Regions from separate parts of the Peribacillus sp. NPDC097284 genome, predicted to be linked through region 2. Evidence: riboswitches for the same ligand, from Rfam matches in the RefSeq annotation. Region 2 holds a riboswitch; the other holds the start of a gene.
What was found. Region 2 has a riboswitch for cyclic di-AMP ahead of ACIQXU_RS12275 (potassium-transporting ATPase subunit F). Riboswitches for the same ligand answer to the same signal wherever they lie in the genome.

Region 1: linked by a shared signal. The riboswitch ahead of ACIQXU_RS20105 (cation:dicarboxylate symporter family transporter) and the one ahead of ACIQXU_RS12275 (potassium-transporting ATPase subunit F) in region 2 are both predicted to bind cyclic di-AMP.

What each region holds. Positions count from the first base shown of each region.
Region 1 covers NZ_JBIWCZ010000021.1:2,310-19,233, reverse strand. The annotation lists gene cshA (degradosome RNA helicase CshA) at 1-149, opposite strand, end outside; gene ACIQXU_RS20150 (STAS domain-containing protein) at 1,052-1,351, opposite strand; gene ACIQXU_RS20145 (ATP-binding protein) at 1,332-1,763, opposite strand; gene ACIQXU_RS20140 (hypothetical protein) at 1,738-2,064, opposite strand; gene ACIQXU_RS20135 (protoglobin domain-containing protein) at 2,091-3,452, opposite strand; gene ACIQXU_RS20130 (PP2C family protein-serine/threonine phosphatase) at 3,631-4,782, shown strand; gene ACIQXU_RS20125 (UDP-N-acetylmuramoyl-tripeptide--D-alanyl-D-alanine ligase) at 4,841-6,220, opposite strand; gene ACIQXU_RS20120 (D-alanine--D-alanine ligase) at 6,368-7,450, opposite strand; gene ACIQXU_RS20115 (hypothetical protein) at 7,607-8,389, opposite strand; gene ACIQXU_RS20110 (class I SAM-dependent methyltransferase) at 8,542-9,276, shown strand; gene ACIQXU_RS20105 (cation:dicarboxylate symporter family transporter) at 9,346-10,608, opposite strand; cyclic di-AMP (ydaO/yuaA leader) riboswitch at 10,782-10,930, opposite strand; gene ACIQXU_RS20100 (efflux RND transporter periplasmic adaptor subunit) at 11,105-12,364, opposite strand; gene ACIQXU_RS20095 (hypothetical protein) at 12,378-13,040, opposite strand; gene ACIQXU_RS20090 (diacylglycerol/lipid kinase family protein) at 13,157-14,059, opposite strand; gene ACIQXU_RS20085 (ABC transporter permease) at 15,217-15,948, opposite strand; gene ACIQXU_RS20080 (ABC transporter ATP-binding protein) at 15,945-16,679, opposite strand; gene ACIQXU_RS20075 (helix-turn-helix domain-containing protein) at 16,676-16,924, opposite strand, start outside.
Region 2 covers NZ_JBIWCZ010000005.1:118,715-135,638, forward strand. The annotation lists gene ACIQXU_RS12215 (assimilatory sulfite reductase (NADPH) flavoprotein subunit) at 1-90, opposite strand, end outside; gene ACIQXU_RS12220 (LysR family transcriptional regulator) at 326-1,219, shown strand; gene ACIQXU_RS12225 (oxalate decarboxylase family bicupin) at 1,374-2,564, shown strand; gene ACIQXU_RS12230 (YybS family protein) at 2,814-3,473, opposite strand; gene ACIQXU_RS12235 (PQQ-dependent sugar dehydrogenase) at 3,710-5,125, shown strand; partial or broken gene ACIQXU_RS12240 (DinB family protein) at 5,210-5,690, shown strand; gene ACIQXU_RS12245 (winged helix-turn-helix transcriptional regulator) at 6,088-6,420, opposite strand; gene ACIQXU_RS12250 (SDR family NAD(P)-dependent oxidoreductase) at 6,683-7,117, shown strand; gene ACIQXU_RS12255 (histidine kinase) at 7,589-9,913, opposite strand; gene kdpC (potassium-transporting ATPase subunit KdpC) at 9,975-10,532, opposite strand; gene kdpB (potassium-transporting ATPase subunit KdpB) at 10,557-12,596, opposite strand; gene kdpA (potassium-transporting ATPase subunit KdpA) at 12,619-14,292, opposite strand; gene ACIQXU_RS12275 (potassium-transporting ATPase subunit F) at 14,318-14,392, opposite strand; cyclic di-AMP (ydaO/yuaA leader) riboswitch at 14,886-15,026, opposite strand; gene ACIQXU_RS12280 (Na-translocating system protein MpsC family protein) at 15,273-15,650, shown strand; gene ACIQXU_RS12285 (NupC/NupG family nucleoside CNT transporter) at 15,941-16,924, opposite strand, start outside.

The DNA.
Region 1 (16,924 bases), on a different contig from region 2:
GTTCCCGTTTGCGCTTGACCAATAATATCTTTACCTTCAAGTGCTAGAGGAATCGTTTGGGCTTGAATCGGACTCGCTTCTTCAAATCCCATTTTTTCTATTGATTTCATAGACGTTCTATCTAAACCTAATTCGCTAAACAATGTCAATGTTTTCGTACTCCTTTTTATATCGTAAATTTACACGTGCATTCAATGCACGAATTGATTAGTTCAAATCCTCATCATCATGACAGATGTTCTACTTTATTCTTATGAAAAAGTTTATCATTATCACCTAAAAGAATATCTACCTTTTAGCTCTAATGAACTCAATATGATTTTTTAAAAAGGAAATATACCAGTACTTGCGTTTCACTGGCATTTAATGCATTGCGCACGTGTAGACTTATTTTTAACATACGCCCATCTTTTTAAAAGTGCATGTAACCAAAATTAAATTCAAAATGGAAAATTAAAAGTAGCATAAACGGTTATTCACCGTTTTATTTCAGGTGAGGGCTGCTGCACCTATTATTCCACAGACTTAAAAGTCTGTCTGAATAAAACTTGACGAGCGCCAAGATTCTTATACAAAACAGGCCCGGTGCGTTGAGGATGTGCAGAAGTGGAAAGACGCTAAATGCAGCTTATTTCCCTATTAGCTACTAAAGCCACTGTGGTACGCAGCTTTTATATATGACCAGACGCGCGGCCTATTTAATCTAAAATAATCTCAAAAAACCTCATGAAAAACATGAAAGAAGAAACAATATGTTGCCTCAACCTGATTAATCTAATTAATTATTCATCAATGATAAGACATTTAAACTCATACTTCATATTACCATTTTCAAACTGTTATTGCAATAAAGGATATTTTCGTATCCATCGTTACTTATAAAGAATACGGCGGGAAGCCGACATGTCAAATATCCATTTCCCCCAAAAACAATAGTCTTGATACCCATTCATCGGGTTTTTCTCCTAGAAGTGAAATAAGGAACGATGCCCAACCGATTCCGAAATAAAAAAAATCCGGGTACCCATATGGTACCCGAACTCCTTCCCATTTAGACCAATAAAACGAATTGTTCGATTTTACAAATGGACAATATCTTTTTCACAGGCTTCGTTGCACCCGTCATTTCTATTTCCAAGTTTGCGGATAATGGATATAACCATTTAACGAGGAAACTAATGCCGGTGCTATCAATAAATTTCACTTTTGATAAATCGATTTGAAGGCGATCTATATTATCCGGAACCTGGAAGGTATTCAATAGCCTTTCAAGATAGGACGAGTTCTCATAATGAATATCACTTAAGATATGCACATTAAACGTATTTTGATCAATATGGACATGAAGCATGCGCGCCCACCACCTCTTTCACATTAAATACCGCTGTAGCTCTTTTTCCTGCCTCATCAAAGGAAAACTCACATAATTGCTGGATCAAGTATAAGCCCCTGCCCCCTTCATTACTCACATCGGGGCATTCCATCTTCCTATAGCTCTCCCAATTAAACCCTCCAGCAAATGAATGAATTTTTATGGAGATTCGCTCGAATGCTTCTTCCTCAATCTCTAGATCTGCTTTATCCTGACCTTCATGTTGTATAATGTTCGATAAAAGTTCCCAAATCACTAATTTCACATTAAAGAACAAAAATTCAGAGCTATCCTTTACCTTAAACATTTCAAATTCCTGCATGATTTCATTTACAGTCTGGGCGAGCGTTTTCACATTCAACTGTCTAACCTGGATTTTTTTTATTGGCATTTTGAATCTGCTCCAAAGTTTTTGAAAGATATGGATGAATATAATCTTCCTGATGTTCTAATCGGTAAAACTGGCTCCAGACTGAACCTATTATTGCTTTTGTTTCTAAAGTATTTTCTTCCACGCATCGATCGATTTGCAACAGCCACAACTTTATCGAAAGCCTTTCCTCGGGACTGTTTGGCAATTTCCCCAAGTCAATTCGAATAATCTTTTCATTCGCCTGTTCTAAAAGAACTTGTGTCATTTCATACGTTGATGCATACGTTTTCCCTTCAAATTCCAGGTACCCTTTCATCATAGGTCACCTCTTTAATTTAGTATCCATTAACCCTTGAACTTCTGCGATAGTTCAATATTCAACGAACTCAATTGCTCAGCCATCTCTGATATTTGGGAAGAAGCCGATGTGAGTTCCTCAAACGTTGATCTAAATTCTCCAATTTCTCCGCCCAAATGACTGATTTTCCCGTCGCTCTCTTTCACGCTTCTTACCGAATCATCCAGGATATCTATGATTTCTTTATTTACATGTCTAAAGAATCTCGCTTCATCCACGATACTTTGAAAACTCTCATCAAATTTCATCACCGTCTTCTGGACTGATGCCACCTGTTGTTGAATGGAATCAAGTGATAGCTCGGTTTTGCGGGCTAGGTTTCTAACTTCTTGTGCGACTATAGAGAAACCTTTTCCGTGTTGGCCTGCTCGAGCTGCTTCAATCCCTGCATTTAGCGATAGAATATTGATTTGATTAGATAGGGTGCGTATCGTCTGTACCACTTGCCCAATATGTAAGGAGTCCTCATTCAGTTCCTCTGTTAAGTTCTTAACTTTTTCGATTAAGTCCACGACATCATCGACTTTCTTCAAAGCCTTCGAGACATTGCCTTTTCCTGCTTCAACATGATGGATCATCGCTTTTGACCCAGTATTAATTTCATCAATATCTTCGAGCATGCTTTGGACCCGAGTATCCCGTTCGGCTAGCGAAGCCATGGTTTGTTTCGCACTGGATGCCAATATGGATGAAGAATCGTTCAAACGGTATTGAAGCTCCTCAATCTCATTTAGCTTCATCATGGAGGATGTATAAGACTTTATATATGTCTGGATCGCAATTTGCATATCGAATGAACAAAGCTTTTGAAATGAGTAATAATAATCCTGGGCTTCTTGCCAACTATCACACTCACGGGTCAGCATCTGCAGGACCTCATGCTGAATGATGGTAAAGGCACCGATATACCACTCTGGGAAAAGACCTATCCGGTTATGCACACTACCAATAACCTTACGTCGTACCACGTACTTCTCCCCGACGTCCCCCGAAACCATATCCAGAATATATTTCTCTAATGTCTGCTTTAACCTATGAATAGTGGAATGTTCCTGAATGATCATGGTTAGGTTGGGAATTTCCGAAATGCGAGCATAAAAAGCGTCCACTATCTTTTCAACGTTCTTTTCCATAATAGGCTTTAGACTCATAAGTGTCGTAATATCCTGTTCTTCCAAATTCACAAACATAAGCTGAAGAGCATTCTTTCCCTTTTCAATTTCCGAGAATATAGGTGCACGAGTCGGAGTAGATCCTATTTTAATGGGGACTGTAGGATGCTTCTCTTGTTTCTTCAATGATTCCTTACTTTTCAAACTAAATAATGATGTAAATGGACACCCACTCAACTGTATTTCCCCTTCCCCTTACAAGACTTTATACCTACCATATTTTACATTGTAACCCAATGAACATGCAGTAATATCAACAATATTATGAATTCTTGTGCAAAAAAAGCATGAAATGTGTCTTTGTATAGTATAATAGTCCTGCATATGCACAACCTAACAAATATCAGGGGGTTATATGAATATATATACGTTGGATATCCCAGAATGTAGAGACTTTAGCCTTGTATTACAAACACTAGACAAGAAAGTCATTTTTTTAGAAGACCCGGTAGGACAACAACATCTGTTTCGAAATAAGACGGACTTATTGCAATCCTTATTCATCCTACCTTTATACCTTTCGAGAGACTCCTCCCAACAAACCGCCTTATTTGCTTTAGCCGAGTCTTATGAGATACCCATACTATTCATTTATAAGCGTTCAAAAAAATTAAAGGATCCACAGACCTTACCAAAAAAAACGATTTATGAGTCGATGGCCTTCCCTGCAGACCCAGTGGAGATTAAGCTGAAATTGAAAGCTCTTCAGAATATTAGCATGCAGTTATACTCAACGAAGATGAAGGAACAGGAACTAGTAAATATCGGACTTAAAGTTAAGCAAAACTTGCGTGTAGCTCAAAACTTTCAACAGCTTGTCCTTCCTACATCCATACAAAAGAAAGATATCGAAATCCAGGGGCTTTTCCAGCCATCAAGTGAGCTGTCGGGGGATTTATTTTACTGGCAGGAGGTCGAGGACGGGAAATACGGGTTCATCATCATCGATGTTTGTGGAAAAGGAATTCAAGCCGCACTCATCAGCATGTCTATCCGCTCTTTAATGCCTGGGCTTATCAAGCGTGTAAAAGACCCCACCTTCATTACGAAAGAACTGAACAAGCATATGGGCCATCTGTTCCAGGAGTATCAAAAGGAAAATACGAATGCCCCATACTTTACGGCCTTCATTGCTTTTGTGGATACGGCCGCTCGAATTATTGAATATGTTAACAATGGGCATCCTCCTGCAATGATGTATTCCCCTTGCAATAATGAATTGCAAATTTTAAGTAATGGCTCGATGCCTATAGGGCTTGTACCAGATATGCCTATAGAAAAAGGGTCCATTCACTATGAAGCTGGGAGTCGTTTCGTTATATATACCGATGGACTTTCTGAGTCTCCCAGTAACCATACCATTCATAGATTCGATAAGATTGAACAGGAGTTTATAGATAATGTCCACTTAGATACATCAGATCTTCTTCATGAATTATTACTCTCCAGGATGAAGCATTCCGAAATCAATGATGATATCTGCATCATTGCTGGTACCTTGTTTTAAGCCTCCAATAGAGAAAGAGCCGATTTCATAATGAAATCGGCTCTTTTTCTATTTCTCATCATTTTTGCAAGGCTTTTACGACTTCTTCTAACTTCATGCCTCTTGAAGCTTTGACCAAAATTAAATCATGGGCATCAGTAGAAGTCTGTAGCGCTTCTATTAATTGTTGTTTATCTTGAAAAGATTGAACATTCTCAGCTGCAAATGTTTTACGTGCACCCTTAGCAATATAATCGGCAAGCGGTCCATATGTAAAGACCTTATCAATTTGATCAACCGCTATCAGTTCACCTATTCTCAAGTGGAAATCTTTTTCGCTTGCTCCTAACTCCAACATATCTCCAAGTACAAGGATTTTATTCCTAAAACCAGATAGACCTTCAATCAGCTCAATTGCTGCCTTGATGGAAGTGGGGCTGGCATTGTAAGCATCATTAATGATTTTCTGCCCATTTATGCCTTCGACCATCTCCATCCTCATATTTGTAAGGCGAATGGCTTCTAAGCCCTTATGGATGGATTCGTTATCTATATTCAGTTCTTTTGCGGCAAGAATGGCAGCCAATGCATTGAGCACGTTATGCTGACCCAAAACCGGAATTTGATAGTCACCTTGATTCTCTCCACCAAGTGTAAACGAGGTACTGTCTGCCTCTTGGGTAATCGTCAATGGGAACAAGTCATTCCGCTCCGTACGTCCGAAGGATAGGACACGTAAATGGGGGAATTGCTTTTGAATCCGGCTTTCCAGCAAAGGTTCGTCACCATGGTAAATAAGCGTTCCGCCCTGTGGCAATCCCTCCACGATTTCTAGCTTCGCATTGGCGATTTCTTCTCGCGAGCCTAAATCCAACAAATGCGATTCGCCTATATTTGTAATAATGGCTACATCTGGTTTTGCTAGCTTGGATAAAAATTCGATTTCCCCACGACTACTCATGCCCATTTCTAAAACGGCTGCTTCTGTTTCCTCATCCATGGATAGGATAGTAAGTGGTAATCCAAGATGATTATTGAAGTTACCATTCGTCTTATGGACTTTATAGGTAGTGGCCAGCAGGGCAGCCGTCATATCTTTCGTAGTGGTTTTACCATTGCTCCCCGTTATTCCAATGACTTTAATATTCAATTGGTCCCGATAAGCGCGTGCCAATTGCTGTAATGCCTTTTCAGTATTTTCCACAAGGATGATTGGTAAATCAGTAGGTGGATTCGGAATATCCTGCTGCCAAAAAGAAGCGGATGCTCCCTGCGCAATGGCACTTCTGACATATTGATGGCCATCGACTTGCTCTCCCTTTAACGGAACGAACAAGCATCCTTTCGTAACCGCTCTTGAATCGATGGTTACACCATGGATTTCAATGGGTTCAAATACCTTACTATCGTTCAATCCATTTACCATCTCAGATATTTGTTTCAACGTTCTCTTTATCACTTTCGTTCCTCCTTCGTTCATCAAACTAAATCTTCCACTTTCTTTATAACCAAACTAAGCAGCAATCGGCATGGAGAACCGATTCCTGCTTGCTAGTGTATGTCCTGCGTATAATTGAAAATACAGGAACCCACTTTACATTACCGCTTACACTGTATATTTAATTTGTTGTTTTTCTTCATAGCGCTCTAAAGCAAGCTTCACAAGTTCTTCTATTAATTGTGGATATTCAAGACCCGTGTGCTTCCATAATAGCGGGAACATGCTGAATGGCGTAAAGCCAGGCATCGTATTCACTTCATTGATATAGACCTTTCCATCTTTCGTCAAAAAGAAATCGGCCCGGACGAGTCCTGAACAGTCCAATGACTTAAAGGCTGTGATTGCCATTTGAGATAAAGCTTTATATTGACTTTCCTCTATTTCGGCAGGTATGGCCATCGCTGAATTTCCGTCGACGTATTTAGCTGAATAATCATAGAAGTCAAAGTCTGTCTTAGGAATGATTTCTCCTGCCACAGAACAAGATGGGGTATCATTCCCGATCACGCCAAACTCCACTTCACGGGCGATGACTCCTTCTTCAACGATAATTTTCCGATCGAATTGAAATGCTTCTGCGACTGCCTTCTTCAACTCATTAGCATTATTACATTTGCTGACTCCTACGCTTGAGCCTAAATTAGCCGGTTTTACAAAACAAGGGTACCCACATACTTCTTCCACCTTCTCAATGGACCGTTCTGTGTTACTCTCCCATTCCGAGCGGATGAACCATGTATAGTTAACTTGCGGTAATCCCGCCTGTGCAAAAATATTTTTCATGATGACCTTATCCATCCCTGCGGATGAAGCCAGTACCCCATTTCCCACATAAGGAAGATTCAACAGCTCAAGCATCCCCTGTACTGTTCCATCTTCGCCATTCGGTCCATGTAGAAGAGGGAAAATGACATCATAACCCGTGGACCCACTATTTTCATCAGTTAAATGGGCTTGCAATGACAAAGGAGAAGTCAATTTATCGGATGATAAAGCCAATTCCTCGACGGATTTTGCCGGACCAGTCAACTTTGGACCATTTACCCAAGAACCTTCTTTTGTTATGTAAATCGGATATATGTCAAACTTTGCTAAGTCGAGAGCTTTAATGACTGCTAAAGCTGTCTGCAAAGAAACATCATGTTCCGCAGATTTCCCACCATAAAGCAAACCAAGTTTAGTTTTCATGAGTTATTACCCTCCAATATTCTTTTAGCCATGTTCCATTGTAACACTTTACACTAAAACGGGAAAAGTGAAAGTTCCCCCTTCTATAGCTATAATTAGAAGTTTATGCACCCAGTTACAAGTCCTACGACCCAAACCCTTAATTAGCTAAAGAAGTTATTTATATAGCGTCGTGTTGATAACGCTCTCCCAAACCTTTTCTTTACGATGAAAAGTAATGAAGGCATCAGGTCCTTGTTCTTTTCTATCTAAGAAATCATCATGCATCTCATCCATGTTCAAATAATCTCCCACGATCCATGCTGGGATCTCGATTTTGGTCCTTGTAATCTTCACATGTCTAAAAGAAAAAACTATACCTTCCGCCAATATAGGAGCCAGGGAAGAAATAATATCCAAAGGAATTGCAGGCAATTCTTTTTTCTTCCTCATTCCTAACCATGTTCTTTCGACTTTCAATGGTTCAAGCTTCAACGGAAGTAAATTTCCCAGCATCTTATAGTACGTTGAAATCGAACGAAAGTAAATTTTATTAAACCATCCATCATCTTGGGCCAGATAGACAAATTGATTATTCAGTTTGTGAAAGAAAGGGGGTTCTAAGTGATTTTTGGTATGCCCCACATATAGGAGTTCCGCTAATTCCCTGCCGTCCAATTCTTCTAGACAATCCGCTTCCTTAAAATCGACCCAACAGAAATCTCCATATGCACGAACATCCTCTTTAAGTAGCTTATAAACGTTCTCAGATGACACGCTCTCCAGCAAGACATTCAAATCGTACTCCCCACCATCATATTGATGTTTCAATAATAAGATGGAATTCAAGCTATGCGGTAAGGAATAGGAGAATTCTCGAAAATTAAGGCCATTAAAAAGGACAAATCTTTCGGAAGCCTGCATATGCATATATAAGATGTCATTACCTTCATTTTTCATGATTATATTCCCTCCGAGCCTTTCATCAATAGTTCTATTTTATCAAACTTTTTAATATTCACGAAGTGTATATAAAATAGTAGTAAAAATAAGAAACTAGACAGGAAGTAATTTCCATATTATAGTAAAAATAAAGGCTTGGAGGATGAATGATGGATAAAATAGAAAAAGACGATTTCATCAATCACTTGCAGGAAGACGCTGTCGCCGATTCATCAAAAAATTGGGGTCTTTGGGAACTCAAAAAATTTGCATTCGATAAATACTTTCATCAAGCCGACTCCATCCTTGATATTGGATGCAGTACAGGGAGGACGACCTTTGCTCTATACAAGAATGGGTTTCATCATATAACCGGACTGGACCCTTCACCCTCCAAGATTCAAGAAGCCCGGAAGTTTTCACAAGATGAAAATATGGAGATTCCATTCTTTCTTGGGAATGCCACGGAAATCCCTTTCAACGACTCGTCATTCGACCATGCACTCTTTTCCTTTCATGGTTTAATGAAAATCCCTCAACGAAAAAACCGCATTCTCGCTTTGAAAGAAATCAAACGCATACTTAGACCAGGAGGCCGTTTCCTATTCACCACACCGATTCGCGACAGTAATGAAAGGTATCTTAATTTTTGGGAACAGGAAGAAATGATTTGGTGTGATAGTAAACAGGATGAACGGCTATATGAGTTCGGTGATATCTTCACAAAGGGAAAGTCTCACCAAGAAGAGGCCTATCTCCATATCCCGAGTCAGCAGGAAGTCCTTGATTGCTTAGAAGAAGCCCAACTGACTGTTTTGGAAACCTTTCACCAAGATTCATTTAATGAAAGCGATATGGCTATGAACTTTTCCCCTGACTCCCATTTCTGGATCGTCCATCAATAAGTTACTTTCGACTTTCATCTGAATACAAAAAAACTCCAGAGTGCAATCACCCTGGAGTTTTGACTTATATTAAGAAGCCTGTTCGAGTTTTCCTTTTTCGGCAGGAGGGTTGAATTGACCTTCCCACTTAGAAATAACGATGGCTGCTAAAGAGTTACCAATAACGTTTACTACAGTACGACCCATATCAAGGATACGGTCAATACCTGCTATGAAGGCAAGTCCTTCAATTGGGATGCCCACCGTACCTAATGTTGCTAAAAGTACAACGAAGGATACGCCCGGTACACCGGCAATTCCTTTAGAGGTAATCATCAACACTAACATGAGCGTTATTTGCTCATAAGCACTTAGATGTATGCCGTACATTTGAGCAATGAAGATGGCTGCTAAAGCTTGGTATAATGTGGAACCATCTAGGTTGAATGAGTAACCAGTCGGAATAACAAAAGAGGTGATATGTTTTGGACAACCGGCTTTCTCCATCTTCTCCATGATTCTTGGAAGAACCGCTTCTGAACTTGCTGTGGAAAATGCTAAGATCAATTCTTCTTTCAAAATGGCAATTAACTTAAAGATACTGAAGCCTACAAATTTTGCAATGAGCCCCAGGATGACAACTACGAAGAAAATCATCGTTCCGTATACGGAAAGGGCTAACTTTCCTAATGGGATTAGTGATGATAAACCGAATTTAGAGATTGTCACACCGATTAGTGCAAATACCCCAATCGGAGCAAATTTCATAACCATATTGGTTAGATTGAACATACCTTCCGCCGCACCTTGGAAGAAACGGAATACTGGTACTCCTTTTTCACCGATAGCTGCAATGCTTAGTCCAAACAAGACTGAGAAGAAAATGATTGCAAGCATATCGCCTTCTACCATTGCTTTAATCGGATTAGATGGGACAATATGAACGATTGTATCTATAAAGGATTCGTGTTGCTTAGTTTCTGCTGTGTCAACATAAGTGGAAATATCCGTTTGTTCAAGCTCACCCATATTTACGCCCGCGCCAGGCTGAATAATATTGGCAGATAATAAACCTACGCCTATTGCAACTAGTGTTACTACTATAAAGTAGGATAGTGACTTGGCACCTAATTTCCCTACTGATTTAATATCGCCCACGCCTGCAACTGCAACAATAAGGCTAGAAACGATAATTGGAACGACGATCATTTTAATCATACGTAGGAAAATATCACCTAATGGTTGTAGATAGCTTTGTGCCGTCTCACTTCCATAAAATATAGCACCTACGATAATTCCTAGAATTAAACCAATGAATATTTGGCTTGCTAAACTCAGTTTGAATTTCTTCATTTAATTTCCTCACCTTCCATATAGTCTTTGATGTAAAAACATTTGTCTCGGTAAGGGAAACAAGATACTAATAAAAAGAGAAAAATTTTTCTGTATATTGAAAAACTTCTATCCTTACGCTTAAAAAAAAGACACCCTACGTGTCATTTTCCCTATTGGCGTGTTATTCACACATGTTCCCTCGAAGACGCTTACGGGGTTAGCTGTCGGGTTAGGAATCGGAAACACAATGGCCCTTTCATCTCTGAATTCACCCCTAGCGAATATAATCCGCAAAATTGGTTCCCCCGTTCTTTTTTATAAGATTAAGCGAGCTAACTTATATTAAAATATTATACTAAAAATATTAATCTGTAAATATATTTTCTTTCCCCACACTCCGAAAGTACAGAGGGGATTAAGAATATTGAGTGCTACGTGGGTTTACACTTATTGTTTAAATAGGTAATTAGTTTTAACAGTAAAAAATTATGGCCATTTTTGATTTAACTGAAAATTATTTTTCCAAAAATCCTAGTAAAATGTATCTAACTTTTTCCCTTTTGGATAGTTTCTTAAAAGTTGCAGAGTGAACCTTGTCCAATTTGAGCGGGGTAATGAAGTAAGAGTGGTTCTTCACTACCTTTTTCGGTTCTAAAAGGATGACATCTCCCACTGCTGGACCTTTAAGCATCTCTTGCTTCCCTTTTGCTTGAGCCCCTTTTGTAAAGTATTGTCGGTTCAAATGCCCTTTATTGGTCATTTTATAGACATGCGGCTGCTTCCGTTCATGTATCGCTTCTGTTGGAACAGTCGGGACTCCCTTCTTCACATTCGTTATAACGGTAAGGTCGACCTTTGAACCGTCTAATAGCGCTTCCTTATTCTCTGCTTCCATTACAATTTCCGCTTCGAATGTATAGCGATTTTCATCCTTTAGGGTTGGCTCCTCTTTGGGATAAGGATGTATACGGCTGATGGTTCCGCCCAACCTCTTTTTCAAATCAGGAGAACTAGCTTTTATCTCCATCCCTACCTCTGCCTTCTTTAACTCTTCTTCAGAGAAGGAACCTTCGATGGCCATTTCTGCAGAAGCAATTGAAATAATCGGATTCGTTAAATTTTTATTGATCTTCTTCACGACACCATCCGCTTCACTTGTCGTCTCCACGGCATTGGTTTGCACCTCAATTGAGCTTAATTGTGCTTCTAGCATGACCACTTTTTCCTTCAAGCTATTTTTTTCAAGTTCCTGCTTGTACATCTCCTGCTCAATATTACTTTTAATTAAGTCTGAGGAAGAAGTGGTGATGTCTATATTTAGGTTCTTTTCTACTGTCTCATCGATAACCGTTTTGTTTGAATCCAGGGTCAGACCACTTTGATAAGCTTTCAACTTATTTATGTACTCATCAATTCCGACGATTTCTCCTTCGGTTGCGGCCTTTTCCGCTTCCAAATTATCTTTTAGTGCATCCAGTTCGGTTGTAGTGTATTCAAACAGGGATGTTCCAGCCGTTACCTCGTCCCCTTCGTGAACCAGGAATTTCTGAAAATCATTGTTTTTAGCATCAAAATAAACATCATATTCTTCTGCCGGTTTAAAGATTCCCTTTGTTTGAAATGTTTCAGTTATGGTATCTTTCTTAACTTGTGTCCATCTTTCGGTAAAAACGGTCCGTTCCACTTTACTGTCTTTTTTTTCAATCAAGTAAATATTACCCGATATCAAGGCCAAAGATGCTACTGATAGGGCTGCTAATTTCCACTTTTTCATTTTTCTCACCGCCTTATACGAATACGCCAACTTGTAGATATGCTAAAAATGCTTTAGCAAACCACGAGGCAATATAAAATAGAATGATCATTGATAAGACAAAGGCCTTGCTTCGTTCCGTATATACCTTCAAATAATAATATTGTAAAGAAATGATTAAAATTTGAAAAATGGTGATTTCACTAAAAAAATGAATAAAGTAATCGCTTCGAATGAAGTACTGGCTGATGACTCCAAGTGAAAAGGGGTTGGCATCATGCCCAATATCCATCAAAACAAAAAGGGGAATTAACAAAACCTTCTCCAGTAAGTACAAACTAAGCGTAATCATTTGAACAATCACGGTTTTTATGTATGGGATATCCAATACTACCCAAAAGAATAAAGAAGCTAAAAAGATATAAATAGAAGGATAAAACAATCCTGCAATCATATTTCCAATTACAATCAGTAATTTTCCCGTTTCAAATTCACTTACATCCATCTTCGTAATATTTTTAGAAAATGATTCTGAACCAATTCCAAAATATCCACTTACTGAAAAAACTAAGACACTAAGAAAATATAATCCTATTAATTTCCAGAAAAGTCGTGTGACCGCTTCCGCATTTTGCAATTGGTAACGGCTTCTTTGCGGTTCAAAAATACCCTTTAACAATCGGACCTGGTATATCATGTATGTTCCTCCTGCAAAAAATGAAATATCATTTTATATTTTATCTTATTTTGTAAACAAATGCAGAAATAAGGAGGAATAAATATAAATATATACTCTTAATGCGTCTGATTCTGTTATACTCCTGAGCTAGGAGACAAAAAAGCAAGATGATGTTTCAGAACTTCTATCTGTGTAGGCGTCTGATTATAAATCTCTCCATCCATATCTACTTCGAGAGGTAATTCGGTTTCCACCTTCAATTTTCTTGCCTGGACATACATGACACCTGACTCTGAGCTGACACTTTCAGTCAACGAACTCTTCATGGCTAAGATCTCCCTAAATACACTTAGGCTCGACTCCTTCACGATGACGATATCAAACAGCCCATCGTCTGGCTGGACCATTGAAAAAGGCATTGAATTCGTTCCGATAAAATTACCATTCAAGACTAAAATCATGACAGCTTTTCCTTCGACACACGTTTCATCATATTCGACTCTAAAAGGAAACGGTTCTTGATCGCCTATCGTTCTAATTGCACTTAAAAAATAACCAATCTTTCCGAATTTACTTTTTTCTTGTTCATCTATATTGTTTGACGTATCGGTAATCAGTCCAATACCCCAAAAATTCAAAAGGTAATGATCGTCCGCCTTCCCCACATCGATCATACGGACATTTCCGTTCACTATAGTTTCCGCCGCACGACGGATATTTTGAGGTATTTCCAAGGTTCTGGAGAAATCATTGCACGTCCCTCCAGGTAATATTCCCAAAAGCGGTCGATGTTCGAGTGGAGAAAGACCATTCACACATTCATGCACCGTTCCATCTCCTCCCAGAACGAATACTACGTCCATACCTTCTCCATATTCCGAACAAAACTTGTCAGCATCACCCTTTTCCTTGGTCTGAAGAATAAGAAATTCATCAATTTGGGGTGTCAGAATAGGGAGACATTCCTCTAATGCCTTTTCCACCTTACTATTTCCTGCACATTCGTTATAGATCAGCATTCCTTTTTTCCATCTCATATCCTGTTCCCCCCCGTTTAATGAATAGCTACGCTTCCCTTTACTTTTTCCTTTTTTCCTCCTTTTAAAACTCAATCATGAATAGTTGAAGCAATTAAATTATTAATATGAAGAAAGACGTATAAAAAATAAAAAAAGAGGCGGCAGCCCCTTCCAAAACGTCATGAGTGTATATGCAAATGATCTTTCATTAATATGATGAGCTTGGAACAAAGGGTACTTCTGGTCTCGTCCTTTTCCAGATAAAGCAAAAAACCTTCCAAGATGACACCATTTGGTCTTTTTTTAAAAAGACCTCTCTAATCACCTCTAAAGCCTCTGTATCTTTACCAGTCCTATATCCTGCTCCATCCCCCGACTTCCTCCTTAAGAGTTTATCTATCGTCAGGTCAATCTCCGCTTTAGGGTCAAGTACATACGCTGAACAGTCAGGTCCAGGTAACTGATTCAATAAAGGATCGTCGCCCTTCAGTAACCCCTCTATGATTGAATCTAACCAATTCAATAAGAAAATTGGCAACATACTTATGCTTATGGGGATTATGTTATCTGGGTTTATTTCCTCATAATTAATGTTTACCTTGCAAGTAGCTAAAAAAAGGTGTTTTTCCATTCCTAATTGAATAGTTAGTATATGAACGTTATAAGGGGATATTAAAATGGTAAAAATACTTAGAAAAAGCGCTATATATAGTTTTTTTTATGGGAATAGGTATAGGAATTTTATTTGTAAGGTATGAACAAGTTACACGAGTGAGTTTTGATGTGACTGAAACATCCTATTTGTCTACCATGGAATACATAATTATCTTGCTTAAATATGGTGTAATAACAGCTATACTTGGTTTGTTATTTGGATGGTATAGATATAATAAGCAAAAAAAAGCTGTTTAAGATGTTCATAAAACGGTACATTAGGTAATTCCGTTATTAACTTCACCAGGTACTGATACCGAAGAAAGGCGAGCAATCAACCCAATCAAAAAATTCATAAATAATGGGTTTTGCTTCCATTCATTACTGCTTTAAGCTTGAGCAGGGTTTTCTTAAGTGAATTTTAAGATACCATGTAAAAAGTGAGGCAGTTTGTCATGGAGGAAAGTGCTAAACAAACCCGAAAATTTATTTTTCTGGGTTCTTTGCTTTCTTTATTATAATTATTCTGCCTGCATTTTCTTTTTAAACATTGCAATTGCTACTACCGATAAGATGATGGCATAACCAAGCACCCACCAGATATGAGGGGAAATATCACCGTATTCACCAGTAAGAGCAGCTTTTCCCATTTCGACTGCATGAACAAATGGTAAAATAAATGCAACGTCTTTGAATAGGCCACCCATCAGGTTTAAGTCAATCCATGCGCCCGAAAGCCATGCAGATAAATTGGTCAGTAGTGCTCCACAAATACCTACAGCTGCTCTTTCACTTAACAGCGTTCCACATAATAGCCCAATCCCTATAAAAATAATTGATGTTGGAATGAGTAAAGCTAGTGCCACAATCATAGAAAGAGAGATGGCTAACCCCATAAACATCGCAACAATATAACAAAAAATCCCCTGTACAATCGACATCATTAGTAAAGGTAAAGAATAGCCCATAATAAAATCTGTTGATGTCATAGGTGTTGTGAAAAGCCTTGTTAAAAATGAGCTTGCTCGGTCTTTCGATAAAACTTGTGCGGCAAAGAGAGCCATAAAGGATAGACCAAATACCGCGATACCAGGAGTTAGTGAATCAACATTAAAAAGATCAACTGGAATGCTACGATTAATTGCGGATAACAGCAGAAATAATACAACCGGGAAGCCGATTCCAAAACAGAGTGATAGTGGGTCCCTTAAAATTTCCTTTGTCGTTCTGTTTGCAAATACGAGCATTCTCATTGGATATCACCTTCCGTTACAAAATACACAAATGCATCCTCAAAGCTCACTGTGTTAGCCTTTTCAATAAGCTCTTGAGCCGAACCAATTGCTTTAATTTGCCCGTCTTTCATAATGCAAATACGGTCAGACAATGCCTCTGCTTCCTCTAAATAATGCGTCGTTAATATAATGGTTGTTTTTTCCTTCAGTTTTTTTATTAAAGCCCAAAGTTCACGGCGTCCGATAATATCTAATCCAAGTGTCGGCTCATCTAAAAATAAAATCCGCGGCTCACTAATTAAAGCCATAGCGATGCTCAATTTGCGTTGCCAACCACCTGATAATGTTTTGCTGCGTTGCTTTTCAAAAGGCTGCAATGAAAACTGAACAATCATTTCATCAATTATTATCCTTGTTTTCTCCTTATTAAAGCCGTGTACTCCAGCCATTAACTCTAAATTTTCACGTACCGTTAGATTGGGTGCAATCGCCGTCTCTTGTGGGGATACCGCAATCGCAGTACGTACTTGCTCTGGCTCATTTATAATACTTTTCCCTAACAATGTTGCATCTCCGCTCGAAGGCTTTGTTAGACACGAAAGCATTTTAATCAATGTCGTTTTTCCTGCACCATTAACACCAAGAAGGCCAAATAATTCCGTTTCTTGAATTGAAAAAGAGACGTGGTCAACAGCATTTTTAGTACCATATGTTTTCGTTAGGGAGTTGATTGTAATAGCGTTGTTCATTTATCTTCCTCCTGTTTAAAATTTTGGTTTACCATATTGAAAAAGCTACTCAACATTTGTTCAGGTACAATCGCAAGACCACGCTCTTCATCCCCCAAGATAATTAGCGTATCTCCTGGATTTAATTGAAACAGTTCCCGTGCTTTTTTAGGTATAACAATTTGTCCTCGTTCACCTAGTGTGGCTGTACCAAAAAAATGCTTTCCTTTCGGTGGTATACCGAAGCCATTTTCTTGTTGTTTAAA
Region 2 (16,924 bases):
TTTTTGCGTTTCTGTCAAAGTTGGCAAAAGACGATTAAGAAGTTCTACTTGTTCTTGGTTAAACGGACTGTTCATTACCTGAAGTTGCAACGATTTCCACCTCGCAAAAGAATAATAACTATCATTTTATGTATAACGAATATTCAAATAATTATCGTTATAGTCGCATAACCTTTTATTCTAGTATACAAGCATAACAATAATGAAACGACATTTTTTCAATTCTATATATTTCTAGTTAAACTTTACCAGATGTAAAATCATTAGTAAAATATATATATGTTATTTAAACTATTAGGAATACTAATGATTAGGTGGGATATATTTGTATTACGATGCATTAAAAACGTTTGTAACCCTTGTCGAAGTCAAAAATTTCACAAAAACTGCCGATAGACTTCTAATGTCACAGCCCAATGTTAGTTTACATATAAAAAAACTGGAACAAGAGTTTCAGACAAAATTGCTTCTGCGATCGCCAAAATATATAAAAATCACCCCAACCGGAGAAATTTTATACGAGCGGGCAAAGCAGATGATCACGATTTACGAACAAACGAGACGAGACATCGAGGAGCGTCACAACACGATAAAAGGAGAATTAAAGATTGGTGCTAGTTTTACAATTGGCGAGTATATACTCCCCTCTTTACTCATCGATCTGCAAAATGACTATCCCGAACTCGAGCTTCAAGTCATGATAGGAAATACGGAAGAAATCGTTCAATCCGTCCAGTTATACAAAGTGGATATAGGCTTGATTGAAGGCCAGACCAATGAAAAGGAGCTTTCCGTGCACTCCTTCATGCAAGATGAATTATTTATCGTTTCCTCCAACAAACATGAACTAGCTAATAAAAAAGATCTAACGATATCCGACCTGCAAAATCAGGCATGGGTCACTCGAGAAGTAGGATCGGGTACCCGTGAATACCTGAACCACCTTATCCGTTCAAACGGGCTGAAAGTCAAGTCGCTCCTGACCATCAGTAGTAACCAAGGAATTAAAGAAACACTTATAAAAAATGGAATGGGTCTCTCTCTCCTGTCCCGTAGTGTCATAGAAAGAGATGTACAGCATCATATCCTTTCTATCTTACAGGTGAAAAATGAGACGTTTCCACGTACGCTTTCCTATGTTTACTCTCCTATTATGAAAGATAAGAAAAACGTTCAAACTTTTATAAGTTCGTTAAAACAAAAATGGCCAACACAATAAGAATCAAACGAAATATAAAGGGAGGAAACGTCATATAAGTATTAACTTCCAAATGCAACCTGTTCTTACTGGCATTGAAAAGTAATGTGAGTAATATACATCATGTAGTACTGTTTAATTTCAATTAAACGGGATGGATTAAGGAGGTAAATCATTGACGAAGCCGATTGATTTTACAGTGTATGCGGATAGAATACCTGAACCGATTCGAGCTGACGGTGCTGGTGCAACAGATCTCGGACCACGTGATATTTTACGAGCATTGGAAAATCCGGATATGCTTGTGCCCCCAGTGACGGATGAGGGAACTGTTCCGAATTTACGGTTTTCCTTCTCCGACACGAATATGGTTTTAAAGCACGGTGGATGGTCAAGACAGATTACAATACGTGAATTGCCGGTCGCCACGACACTTGCAGGAGTTAATATGCGTTTAACGCCAGGTGGCGTAAGGGAACTGCATTGGCATAAAGAAGTCGAATGGAGTTTTATGCTTGCAGGCAGAGCGAGGATAACCGCTGTAGACCAGAATGGGAAAAACTTCATTGCAGACGTTGGTGTTGGCGACCTATGGTATTTCCCACCTGGCATCCCCCACTCGATTCAAGGTTTGGAGGAAGGGTGTGAGTTTTTATTGGTGTTTGATAACGGGGCTTTCTCGGATTTAGACACCTTCGCAATCTCAGATTGGTTCGCCCATACCCCTAAAGAAGTTCTATCTGCTAATTTTGGTGTACCGGAAAGTGCATTTAAAGATATCCCGAAACAGGAAAAGTACATTTATCAAGGGGAAGTTCCCGGTCCAATCGATCAAGTAGCGATTCCAGATCCTTTCGGTACCCGGAATTTTACGCATAGCCTCCTTGGTCAAGAACCTGTTACATCTCCAGGGGGATCGGTCCGTGTGGCGGATTCCACCAATTTCCCCGTGTCGGAAAATATATCTGTAGCTCTTGTCGAAGTCTTGCCGGGAGCCATGAGGGAATTACACTGGCATCCGAATAATGATGAATGGCAATACTTCCTGACTGGCCAAGGACGGATGACCGGGTATGCAGCTGATGGAACAGCTCGTACGTTTGATGTAAGAGCAGGAGATGTTGGGTACATGCCGTTCTGCTTTGGACATTATATCCAAAATACAGGCAGCGAGACGCTTACGTACCTAGAAGTATTCAAAAGCCCCAAATATGCCGATATTTCATTAACACAGTGGATGGCATTGGTTCCTAAAGAAATTGTGGAAAGTAATTTAAATGTGGGATCTGAAGTGTTGGACGCATTAAGGAAAAAGAAATGGGAAGTGGTCAAATTCCCGGGATATACGTACAATGATTTCGAATAATGATTAGGAACCTTTCAACTAACAAATACGATTACTTCTTCGAACTGGGTCCCTTTAATAAAGGAACCCTGTTTCTTCTTGTTAGAACGCTCTGTTTCTCTCGAACGCCTGGTGATTTACTTTCTCACTATACTTGTAGGTGGATCTGTTGCTTCGTTAAATGAAGTACTCCAGGAGTCTATTCTCGATAGCCAAACCATTTTTCTTAAGTTTCACAGGAAATAGAGCCCAAGCAGGTTCGCTACGGCTCTATTTTTTCACTTTTACATTTTTTCTGGATTTCCTGTCCTGAACATCATTCACCCGCTTGATCACTCTATCAGGCAGGGTTTGAGCCAATCGCTTCAGAACAAACGAACAAGCTTCTGCTGCTATCCATGCATACAGAATACTGAAAACCGCTATGAGAAATAAGGATGGAAAATGAAAAGACGTACCAAAGCCTGGGCCTAACACAGGAAAGCGGAAAATGAAAAGAATCGCTATGATTCCCATAAATAAGGTAACTCCCGACAAGAAAACAACCATTAGCCTTGTTTTCGACTTATAGAAGGAAACACCAAGTACCCATCCTAGAATACCCGTTGTGAAGGAAAAAATAAGTAGTTCGCTAGGCTGGATAAACAATACCAGAAGGATTGTCACAGAATAAGAAAGAAATCCGTATCTGACCGATACAATCGTTGCTAAACATATAGGTAATGTCGTCATCGCACTTACGACAAAACCAATGCCGGGCATATATCCCCCTGCTGATTGAAATATGGCTGCAAACGAACTTAATATCGCGGTGAGTATTAGTTTAGTGGTAGGTAACCATTCCGTAAAGTCACGTTTGATTTCAAAAAAAGGATGCTGCCAATACTGTACGGCTATACTTTTTACCCTCTTCAGAAATCCCACCTCCATCAAATAGTAACCTAACCTTATACTATTCACTGTTTTATCTAAAAATCACTGGATATCTATCCAACTTAACGATAGATAACTGATTTATGAAGGCATAGTACATTATGACAACCTCTTTTTCTAGCTGGCTACGAAAAGATGGTCAACTCCTAGTTCGCTCCTTCATTATTTGGTATTAATAAAACAGGTCTAATCATATCTTAATAAAAGAAAAACGAAGAAGGAGTGTAAATTTATTGAAAAGAGTGAAGGTTGGTTTACGGCCCATTGTAAGTAAGATAAATTTACCGACTGTTTTGAAAACAGCGATACTCCCGGGTGACTCAAAAGAAACAATATTCATCGCAACCCAAGTAGGGGAAATTTTTTATATAAGAGACGGAGTTATACGGACGTTTATTGATATTCGCCTGCGTATCGTAAAACTAGGTGCTTCTAGAGGTGGATATGATGAACGCGGTTTGCTAGGACTAGCTTTTCATCCCCAATTTTATGATAACGGTCTGTTTTACCTTCATTATTCAGTAGCTGGAGCACAGGGCCCTGGTGCTCTTCCTGATTCTTTTTCACCTAACCCGTGCGATTTAAGGACGTTAAACCTAAAGTGGGACGATAGAGAAACTCAATATGACCATATTGATACTTTGGAAGAATGGGTTTTACCTTCGAATGGTGAACCTCAACAACGACGTACATTACTAAACATAAGAAGACCATTTTCTAATCATAATGGTGTAAATAGCTTAAACTTTTCACCTGAAACAGGAAAACTCGTTTTAACCACAGGGGATGGTGGATCAGGCTTTGATCCATTCAATTTAAGCCAGAACGACATGGAAATCGCCGGTAAAATAATTGAAATTGATGTAGGTAAGAATACATTCATCCGAAATGCCCCCATCGTCACACGGTTCAATGAACTTCCCCTACCTATTCAGGAAACACTTACGATGATTGTTAAAGGCGTACGGAATATACCTGGCATTTCATTTCAAAGATTTAATAATCAGTACATCAAATATGCGGGAAATGTCGGACAGGATGTGGTAGAGTCCATTTTTTCATTCGGTCCGTATAAACCAATACCGGTTACCCATCTTGCTCGAGCTTTCCTCATGAAATCTGAAGCGGGCCAAGAAGGATTGATTAACTTTGGCTGGCGAGCGTGGGAAGGTATCCTCCCTACTCCAATTGTAAAGGGTTGCTCTGCGAATCCAACTTTGGAAGAGAAAACAATGGCTTATTATGATGAGGCACTAAAAGTTTCAGGAAATCGTCTTGAACCTGTGACTAGTTATTTTCATAAAGATCCCCGACCCGATAAATTTGGAGGAACTGCACTGACAGGAGTGCAACCCTATATGGGGGATAAAATCCCCGCCTTAGCAGGAAATGTTCTGTTTACTGATCTTGCCCGGAAGGAAGAAAGTCAATCTCCGGCTAGAGGGGTTTTAGCTTACACTAGTATAAGGGAAGATTGTAAACGAAATGATTATAACGTGATTCAAACCGATTATAATTTTGGTTCCCGATCAGCTTATTATGTGAGCTTGGGAACGAATCTTGATCAAACTACACTATATTTAGGGGTTTATGGTTCGATGAAAGTGAATGATTATAACCAAGGTACTATTTTTGAAATTATTCCGTGACGAACTTATCAAAGCAAAAACACCCTGAAGCCATTGAGGGCTTGTGAAATCAGTTTATTATTTTCTTATTGTGGAGGGTTTTTATTGAAAACACTTTTCAGATATAACTGGATGGTAAGAAAAGACTGGTATCGTTGGTGTGAAGAGTTAAGTGAAGAAGAGCTTTTGCAAAACCGAACAGGTGGAATGGGAAGTATATTACATACACTTTTCCATATTATTGATGTCGAGTGGAGCTGGATACGTCTCTTACAGGGGAAAACTGATTTTCAGGAGAGTTTCCATAATTATAAAAGCTTGAATAAGGTTCGACAATTGGACGCAGAATTTCATTTAGAAGTGGAGGACTTTGTGAATAACTGGGATGTAAGTATGGAAAATCAATTATTTTATGATACCCTGCCAGATGGAAGAATTGTAACGGATACTTGGGGGGAAGTTATGAGACATACCATTGTTCATGCATCATATAGGACAACTATCCATTTGGGCAAGAGAATTGGGAAGAAAGCCTGTTTCTGCAAACCTTATCGGACGAGGTCTTTCTTCTAATTCTAAAAAATAATCCAAATAGATAATAGTTTATTTTTCTGGTTTATTAGCGGAAACGATGCTCTAAAGTGCATCACCTTTATTGTTTACTGACGGGACTTTTTTTTGTGGAGCAAAAAGTATTTGTGAAGCATTATAATTAAACAAACAGGGACATTAGTTGAATACTCGAGTAGGAGGAGACGCCTAGCCTCCGACCTCTCACACCAGTCAGTACCGTTCTCTATACGGCGGTTCAGGTTATGTCCGACGTAGTTTTGTATATTGTTCATATGAACTTTCTTACCCCTTATTATCAAGGGGTTTTATGGGGTGTTACATCATGCCGCCCATGCTTCCATTTAATCCACCCAATGCATTCGAATAAGTCATGAACGACCGACTACAAACGTAATGTGGCCTGGTTTCGGTTATCTTTCAACACTCTTGCAATTATCGATATACTTGCTTCCCCATTCTGTGAGCTCATTAATCGTTGGAAAGAGCTTTTCCCCCAAATCGGTTAGGGAGTATTCCACTTTTGGCGGAACTTGATGATAGACCTCACGGTGAATAAGCTGAAAGTTTTCCAGTTGTTTAGTCAGTGACGAGTGCGTTAAGCCGTCAAATTTCCTTAACAGTTCGTTGAATCGTATGGGTCCGTCCTTTAGATGAAAGATAATTACGAGGGACCATTTACCCGATAATACTTTCTGAGCTGTAGTGAACGGGCAAGTTAAGTCAGCACTTGTTAATTCAATCATGGAACTCCACCTCTTCCTTTACTCTACGTTCCTATAACCTCTATCCGTCACCATAAAAAACAAGCCTGCATTTAATGGCTGTTCGCCTTTCTTGATAACCCATTTAATCGTAACGATACAAAAATATCGTACTATTCAGAATGATTATAATCTTTTAGTATGGATTATGCATTCAATTTATCTTTAAAGGAGTAGATGATATGTCGACGAATAAAGGAAAATTCAATGGTAAAGTGGCATTGGTTACAGGGCAAGTCGTGGGATAGGGGCGTTTGAAGATGTCATGAATGTTAACCTTAAAGCTCCGTACTTCATTACTCAAGCAGCTAGCCCATTTATTCGGAACGGTGGACGAATCATTAACATTTTTTCTGGCTTTACTCGTGTGGCTGGTCCCATGCATACCATTTATTCTGCTTCCAAGGGAGCCATAGACACACTTACTTTGGCCTTAGCTCCCCATTTTGCATCCAAAGGCATTACTGTGAATGCAGTGGCCCCGGGAATTACGGCTACTGATATGAACGAGGATATGCTCGCCACCCCAGAAGGACGGGCCGGAGCGGAGGCATTTTCTGCATTCTCTAGAGTGGGCACCACTGAAGATGTTGCCGATATCGTTGCATTTGTAGCATCTGAGGAAGCACGATGGATCACGGGGCAAGTTATTGATGCCTCTGGTGGAAGCAGGCTTTAAAAGCAAAAACGGATATAAACTAGAGGATATGGATTTTATGCGAGTTAATAATAGACGGATGATTGCTATTGGTCCATTTAATTAGAAAAGAGAAGAGAAACCTGCATTGTTTGGGGTTTCTCTATACTTCGTTCTTGTGGATATTTATCATTAAATCAAAATATGAATCCTTCTCAAAATAATATTCTGCCATGTTTATGACATCAGAAGACTCATATATTACAGAAAGCTGCCTCGTAGTTACCTAAGCAGATAATTTTCAGTCGTTTAAATACAAATGAAGCTCTATATACATTCCCTATAACTCAATATTTTGACATAAATCAGTTAGAGTTAATTGGAGCGATATTCATTCAAACACAAGCAATCAGAAAGAAAGTGTCTGGGAACACACCGCCTGTTGAATGTTCATTAGGTTTCATTAATGCAGGAACTTCATTCTATGAATATACATCACTCGTGAACGTCCATTCAATCCGCCACAATTAAAACATCGAGGTGTCTTGCTTCTCTTAAAAGTTGTGCGACAATCGAACCTTGAATGATTTCTTGCCACCTTTCTTTTGCTGAATGTCCAATGATGACTTGTGTAGCTTTTTTGTCTTGTAATTGTTTAGTGATTTCACTTACCACCATTCGCCTGTTGGTTGTTGAATACATTTCGAAAGTACCACCTAATCGTTTCGTAAGGTTCTTTATTTTATCCAATATAATTTGCTTGTCATTAGGTAATGTTCGTTGATCCTTCACATACACTACATACCACTTTGCTTTAAGTCGATAGGCTATCCGAAAGCCCCTCCTAATCAAACGCTCAGAGTCTGGTTTAAGGTTAACGCAAACAAAGATTACTTCTGCTTTTCTCCAAGGGCCCCTTACCCCTTCTTTTCGCTTGAATGATTCTAACCTATCGTCTACATCATCTGCTAATTCACGGAGTGCAAGTTCTCTCAAGGCGATAAGATTTCGAGTCTTAAAAAAATTATTCAAGGACTGCTCCACTTTATCCATGGTATAAATATTCCCTTCTTGCATTCGCTGCCTAAGCGCCTTTGGGGAGACATCAATTAATTCAAGCTCATCGGCCAATTGTAGAATCCTGTCAGGAACCGTTTCACGTACGCGAACCCCTGTAATTTGCTCTACACTATCATTCAAGCTTTCTACATGTTGAATATTCATAGTAGAAATAACGGATATCCCAGACTCCAATATGTTCAAAACGTCTTGATAACGTTTTTGGTTCTTACTTCCTGGCACATTTGTATGAGCCAATTCATCTACCAGCACAACTTCAGGATTACGGATGATGATTCTGTCAAGATCCATTTCCTCTAACACGACGTTCTTATACGGAACCTGTTTCCGGGGTATTGTTTCTAACGTGTCAACTTGGGATGCCGTTTCTTTACGACCATGTGTCTCCAATAATCCAATCACAATATCAATTTCACTTTTCTTTAATTGATTGGCCTCCCTCAGCATGGTATATGTTTTCCCTACGCCAGGAGCAGAACCAATATACACCTTTAATGTTCCTCTTTTCACTCCCTGTATTTTTTCTTTTATTTCTTCAGGCGAGAGTCTACGGTATGGATTCTTTTTCTTTTTTTTTGACTGAACGGCAGGCAATACCCTTTCCCCTTCTCCTTTTGTCCTATCCGCTACAACACATACATCAATGTTTTTCGTTTGGCCCAATATCTTATTGACTATAGAACCATGGATGATTTCTTCCCATCTCGTCCTTTTGGATTGACCCAGAATAATCCGGGTTATATAGTGCTTCATGGCATATCCAACGATTTCTTTTGCAATATCACCCCCATTTATGACTCTTTCTTCAAACTTCCCATTTAGCTTTACGATAAGTTTTTGTATAGAACTTTTAAATAACGACTCCTCTTTAGATAGCTCTTTCTGACTTGGAATAAAGCTAACCACCACTAAATCTCCGCTTAATCGTTTGGCTATTTGATCGCCTCTTCGAATTAAAATGGAGCCATTCCAATGGTATTGTACACATACCAAGATTCGTTCAGAAGCACCTGATGGTCCCATTAACCCTTCCTGTTCTCTATGTTCAGTAAGATCTTCTTCTACTTCTCCAGCCAAAAAACGGAGTGACAGCTCCCTAAGAACCGCTAAGTTATCTCGATTATATAGTTTCATATCGGCTTCTGTTTTCTTGTTGTTTTCCATGATTTTTCCTTCTTGCAGACGTTTAAGTATTGCTTCGGGTGTCACATCCAAGAGGCGTACTTCGTCAGCCAGCGTCAACGTATTCTCGGGTAGGATCTCACTTACATGAAGCGGGAGATTCAGTAGGTGTTCAGCAACTTTCTTTACTCCTTTCAATTCATAAATATTTATTGTTGTGATAACGCTGATATCACTTTTTATTAATTCCATAACATCTTCTAATCTAGTCGGATTTTTAGCAGACGGCCGGTTTTTGTGAGCTAACTGGTCAACTAAAACCACTTCAGGATTTCTTTTTTGAATTTCAGCTACATGTAAATCTTTCCTGATAAGTCCATTACTCTTCCATTCAATTGTGGGGACTGCCTCTAGGCAACCTACTTGCTCCATTGTCATTTGGTTACACCCATCACTAATAATCCCGATAACTACGTCAATACCACGCCCTTTCAACTCATTTCCTTCCATAAGCAAATGATAGGTTTTTCCGGACCCACTAACAGATCCGAGTATAATCTTCAGTCTGCCTTTTTTGATGTCGGAAATAGATTGTAGAATTTCATCTGGTGTTTTCCTTCGAAAGTGTTCGTTCATATAACTACCCCCAGATTCCTTTCTAGATTAATAGGAGAAAATAGAACTCTCCTAAACTCGATCATTTTAGATCATCCAAAGCAATATTTAATTTCAACACATTAATATGAGGTTCGCCGAAAAGTCCAAATGAACGATTTTCCGTATTTTCTTCGACTAGATTATATAAACTTTGTTCAGATATATCCCTCTCTTTTGCGATACGCGGAACCTGAACAAGTGCTCCTCTTGGAGAAATATTTGGATCAAGACCTGACCCAGAGTTTGTCATCAAGTCAGAAGGTATTTCCTCTTTTTTAATAGAAGGATTCGCTTTTAGAAATTCAGACATTTCACTTTTGGTTCGTTTGATCATTTCTTCATTAGATGGTGAATAGTTTGGCGACCCTGAACCTGCAGCGTCGTATTCTATAGAAGAAACCCGGCCATGAAAATAGCCAGCCTCTTCAAAAGATTGACCAATTAATTCTGACCCGATGATTTTCCCTTTTTCATTTTTAATTAAGCTGCCTTCAGCTTGTGCAGGCATCATCACTTGTGAAAGTCCCGTTATGAGTAACGGATAAGCCATACCACATATCATGAATAGCACAAAAACTACACGTATATTTTTCAACATCTATTCTCACCCTTATATTTGATTTTAAGCTACTTTAAACAGTTCAAGTATTAGGTCTATACATTTAATGCCAATGAAAGGAACGACCACGCCACCTAATCCATAAAGAAACAAATTCTTAGTCAATAATCTTGAAGCGCTCATTGGAACATATTTTACACCCTTCATGGCTAACGGGATCAGGAGCGGGATAATAATGGCATTGAATATCAATGCTGATAATATCGCACTTTGCGGTGTGGCTAATCCCATTATATTTAAGGCATTCATTTGCGGGATAGCCAGCATGAACATAGCTGGTATGATCGCAAAGTATTTAGCCACATCATTGGCAATGCTGAACGTTGTTAATGCTCCACGTGTCATGAGTAACTGTTTTCCAATCGCCACTACTTCAATAATTTTTGTAGGATCTGAATCCAGATCCACCATGTTTGCTGCTTCTTTGGCTGCATTTGTTCCTGTATTCATTGCTAGCCCCACATCTGCCTGTGCCAATGCAGGGGCATCGTTCGTGCCATCCCCGGTCATCGCGACAAGTTTGCCTTCCGCTTGTTCACGCTTAATTACGGCAATTTTATCTTCCGGCTTTGCCTCTGCAATGTAATCGTCTACCCCGGCTTCTTTCGCGATTGTGGCGGCCGTTAAAGGATTATCTCCGGTACACATGACGGTTTTGATGCCCATTTTCCTCAATTCATCAAATCGCTCTTTCATACCTGCTTTAACGGTATCTTTCAAATAAATGACACCTAGGATCCGATTTCCTTCTGCGACTACTAAGGGCGTTCCCCCTTGGCTTGCTACTTCATCACTAATGTCTTGCAAATCGCTGGGAATGTTTCCGCCTTCTTGCTTTATATAGTTCTTTATTGAATCGACGGCACCTTTTCTGACGATTCTTCCATCGGAAAAATCTGTCCCGCTCATCCTCGTTTCTGCCGTAAAGTCAATGCCTTCCGAGTCACTTTTTTCCAATTCTTTTTCAAGTAATCCTGATCTTTTGGCAAATTCGACAACAGAGCGGCCTTCCGGTGTCTCATCATGTAAGGATGAATAGGCTGCGAATGTAGTAAGTTCCTTCTGATTCACACCCTGTACTGGCAGCAAGGCATGAGCCATCCGGTTACCATGTGTGATCGTGCCTGTTTTATCGAGAATGATAGTATTGATGTCTCCTGCAGCTTCTACCGATTTGCCCGATTTGGCAATCACATTGAATTGTGTCACTCTGTCCATTCCAGCTATGCCTATCGCTGAAAGAAGACCCCCTATGGTTGTTGGGATTAAACATACCAATAATGCCACCAAAGTTGCGATTGGCAATGTCACTTTAATATAGGAAGCAATAGGTACGAGTGTCACGCAAACAAGCAAAAAGATAAGCGTCAAACTCACAAGGAGTGTACTAAGTGCAATTTCATTCGGTGTTTTTTGCCGTTTAGCTCCTTCTACCAAGTCAATCATTCGATCCAGGAATGACTCCCCCGGATCACTACTAACTTTTATTTTTATATAGTCACTCATTACTTTTGTTCCTCCAGTAACAGAACTGAAGTCTCCACCCGGTTCTTTTATGACATTCGCGGATTCACCAGTTATGGCCGATTCGTCAACAGCAGCCACCCCTTCAATGACATCTCCATCACTAGGAATTAAATCATTGGCCTCCACTAAAACCATGTCACCTTTTTGCAGTTCCGTGGCAACGATTATCTTTACAGATCCATCTTTTTGGATTAACTTTGCTTTTGAATCAAGCTTTGTCTTTTTCAGACTATCCGCTTGTGCTTTACCACGACCTTCCGCTAATGCTTCAGCAAAGTTGGCAAACAGGATGGTTAGGAGCAAAATGAAAGTCACTGCACTGGTATATCCCCTATCTGATATTCCACCAAATAAATCGGGAAATATAGTCAGAAAAAGGGTCAAGACAAATCCTATTTCCACCACAAACATGACTGGATTTCGTGCCATGGCTCTGGGATTCATTTTTTTGAAAGCATCTTTTATTGCTTCAAAAAGCATTTCATTATTTACTTTTCCATTACGCATCGTATTCATCTGTACTACTCCTTTTCATCGTTTATCTAATCGTTAACCATTCTGCGACAGGTCCTAGGGTAATCACTGGGAAGAAAGTCAAAGCTCCAATAATTAAAACCGTACATAAAAGAATGACAAGGAATGTAGGATTATCTGTTTTAAATGTACCCATCGTCTCTGGAACACGTTTTTTAGCAAGTAATGACCCAGCAACAGCAATCATGGCTATCATGGAAAAATAACGGCCAAACAACATGACCAAGCCAGTGGAAATGTTCCAAAAAGGTGTATTATCCCCTAAGCCCTCGAAACCAGAACCGTTATTGGCTGCAGCTGAAGTAAACTCATATACAATTTGAGAGAGCCCATGGAAACCTGGATTTGAAATGGCCGATGTCCCCATCTGTGCCGTTAGTGCAATAGCAGATGGTACCAAAATGATTAACGGATGTAGAAGGATCGTCATGGCTATTAATTTCATTTCCGGCCCTTCAATTTTCTTACCTAAAAACTCTGGTGTACGCCCGACCATCAGTCCAGCAATGAATACAGCCAATATGGAATACATAAGAATGTTCATCGTGCCTACCCCATCACCACCAAATACACAGTTCAGCATCATCATGGCCAGTGGCGCTATACTCCCGAGCGGCGTCAGCGTATCATGCATATTATTAACTGAACCTGTAGTGGCAGCTGTAGTCACCGTTGTAAATAGGGCACTCTGAGCCATCCCAAATCGCACTTCTTTCCCCTCTAAGTTTCCACTCTCTTGTGAAAGGCCTATTGCCTCCAATCGGGGATTGCCATTTTGTTCACTAGCGTAATTCACACTTAGGAAGACAAGCATCATGAGTCCCATTGCTGAAAATAAGATCCATCCTTGTTTGTTATTTTTCGCCATATATCCAAATGTTAATGGAAGGGCAGCAGGAATGAGAAACATCGATAAAATCTCTAATACATTCGTAAATCCATTAGGATTCTCAAATGGATGTGCCGAGTTGACACCGAAGAATCCACCGCCGTTTGTGCCAAGGTGCTTTATTGACTCCAGTGCAGCCACAGGCCCTCTTGCGATATGTTGGGTGGCTCCCTCTAAAGTCGTAGCGATTACCGTAGGATCAAGGGTTTGGGGAACCCCCTGGGATACCAGAACCAAACTGACAAAAATGGAGAGAGGCAGTAGCACCCGAGTGATTGAACGAATTAAATCTACATAAAAGTTCCCTAAACTCCTCTGACCGGTCAAACCCCTGAAAAAAGCGATGCATAAGGAAAGACCGGTTGCTGGTGTCGTGAACATCAAGAAGATGATGACAATCATTTGTGATAAATACGAAAGTCCGGATTCTCCGCTATAGTGCTGTAAATTGGTATTAGTAAGAAAACTTGCTGCCGTATTGAATGCCAATAACGGATCCATGTTGGCTATCCCACTTGGATTACCCGGTAAAACTCCCTGAAGCCGTACAATCATGTATGAGATGACAAACATGACTAAGTTACTTAGGAGTAATGCCTGTGCATATTGCTTCCAATTCATATCAAATGTCTTAATACCAGATATTTTAAAAATGCCTCGTTCTAACCACCCGAACATACGATCTTGCCTTGTGGTTTCAAGGGAATATACTGCCGCTAAATATTGGGCCAATGGTATGGCTAGGACCACTACCAAAAACAACACCACACTGATTTGTAAAAAATCCATTTACATTTCCTCCGTTATCGTTCTATTAATATTTCTCTGGGTATAATAAAGCGTGAATTAAATACACGGTAACCGCTGGGACAATAAGAATGAATAACATGTTCTACTCCTCTCCTTTTTTCGTTATAACTTTGTTACAAAAATGAATGAATCCATAGAAAAGTAAAAAGGGTGTACCCATTAGAAAGATAGTTATAGCATCCATCCGAACCTTCCTTTCACTTTTTTAAAAAACTTTACAATTTACCTCCTTCACGATTAGTGGAGAAATTGGTGCCAAAAGAACACAAAAAATAGACCAATGCTTACCCCTTCTCCAATAGTCCGCATTGCATGGCTATCCTAGTTTCAATAGTGAAAAAAATGATTCACAATCCAAACAAGAATATTTGCAAAAGCAAACAGTATTAGTGGAGAAAAAGTACTCATTGGTCTACTTATCGCCCAGCAAGCTTTTCAGCGCTCTTTGCGATCTGTCTTCCAAGAAACCTTTTCATGTAATTATAGGCATAATAAAAAGACCTACTGAAATGACAGGTTGCTATTTTGCTACAAACACAACAAAAAAGCCTCCTGAATCAAGGTGGTCTTATGACCTCCTTCGCTTTAGCCGACGAAGTTAGCTGACGGGTAGGATGGCGAAAGAGTTCACATCCCTTCTGCAAATGCAGAATTAACCCCATAAATAGTGGGTCCTCCGTTCTCAATTACTTGAGATTTGGCCGATATCAAATTGTTATTGATGAGCATATTCTACGCTCATCAGCAAACCTTTGTAAACCTCATTAAAGTTCCATATATTCGCAAATAGATTCATATTTGACCATATACTTCCGTTATTATAATTAAAAGTATTATTTACTCATTAATCCTATATATTTCTAATATTTTAATATATATACAAACTTGTATTGACAAAAACTTGAATCCGGCATTATGATGAATCCCATATACGATCGATGAAAAAAATCGGAGGCATTATGTTAAACCAAAAAAAGAAAATTGAAGCCGAAATTAGTGCAGCATTCATTAAATTCCAGCGTGATTTAATAGGCAGAGGACCACAAGAAGTTAAAACCTACATTATTAATGACATGCTGATCACTCGTTTTAAAGGAGTCTTGACTGTCGAAGAAAAACACCTCGTCAGTCAGGATTCTGGAAAGAAGCTTGTAAAAAAAATGCGCTCTCTTCTACGTGAAATGTACAGTCAGGATTATGAAAAAATTGTCGAGGATCTAACAGGTTGTAAAGTCCTTTCTTCACATAGTGACATTAGTACCAAAACGGGAGAACGGATTGAAGTTTTCATAGTTGATAAGGATTTGGAGAAATACCTAGAAAATAATCTAAAATAATTAGAGTGAATTTAGCCGAAATCGACTCAATTGGAAGAGCAGAAACATGGACAAAATTTCTGCTCTTCATGCTTTTATTATGACAACTCTATTGTATTTCACGCCTTCACCTTATCGGAAACGTGACTATTGGTTTCTCTTTATACTCAAGTAAAAAAAGCAATCCCTTAATCTTACCGATTAAGGGATTAACATCATTTATACCTAAAAATCACTTGGCTAATTTGTTCTTCATTCACGTATTAAAGCCACAATATTTAAGGTGATCTAGTAAACTATAAGACAAAGCGTTACCAAACAAACAATCCAACAATCATGGCACTTAGCATGGAGACTGCCATTCCACTAAGCAATAGCTTCCACACATTTCTTCCAATGATACTCGATTTTTCCTCGTCTAGAATCGAATTGAACGTTCCGTAAATCATGCCGACTGTACTAAAGTTCGCAAATGAGGTCAGGTACGTAACGGCCACAGCTACTGTATGCGGGGCCAAACCGCTGATCTGTGTTTTCAAGTCGAGCAAGGCAACGAATTCATTCGTTGCCAGTTTGATTCCCATTAATTGAGCAACATACATCGTATCATCCCAGTTTAATCCAAACAAGAAAGCGAATGGGCTAAAGATGACAGAAAAGATTTTTTGGATTGTTAACCCATCTACCGCAAGCCCTAAAATACCGTTAAGGCTAGCCGTTAATGCGACATAGCCGATTACCATGGCCATAATGACGATCACCATCTTGACTCCAACTAGCATACTGTTTGAAATGGTTGAAAAGAAGTCTTTACGTTCCTCTTTTGTAGGAATATATACGACATCTTCCTCTTTACTGACAGTAACAGGATTTAACATATTGGCTATAAGTAAGGCATTTAAACAATTCAATGGAATAGCGACGAATACAAATTCAGCCGGAACCATGGATAAATACGCACCTATAATCGAACCGCTTATACTGCTCATACTCATAATTCCAAAGGTCAGCAAACGCTGATCCTTTAAAGAACTTAATTGCATCCTGATAACAGCGAGAGCCTCCGTATTTCCAAGAAACATCATCTGAATAGAAAAGAAGCTCTCCAGTTTCGGTAAACCGGACACTTTCGAAATGAGCCAACCGACTTTATCTATTATCCAGGTCAGGATGCCGAAATACGATAGAATATCAAAAAACGTAATAATGAAGATGATCGGCATCAACGCACTGAAAAAGAAATCCACTTGTTCGTTTGCCATAACAGAAGGAAAAACGAAAGAGATTCCTTCATT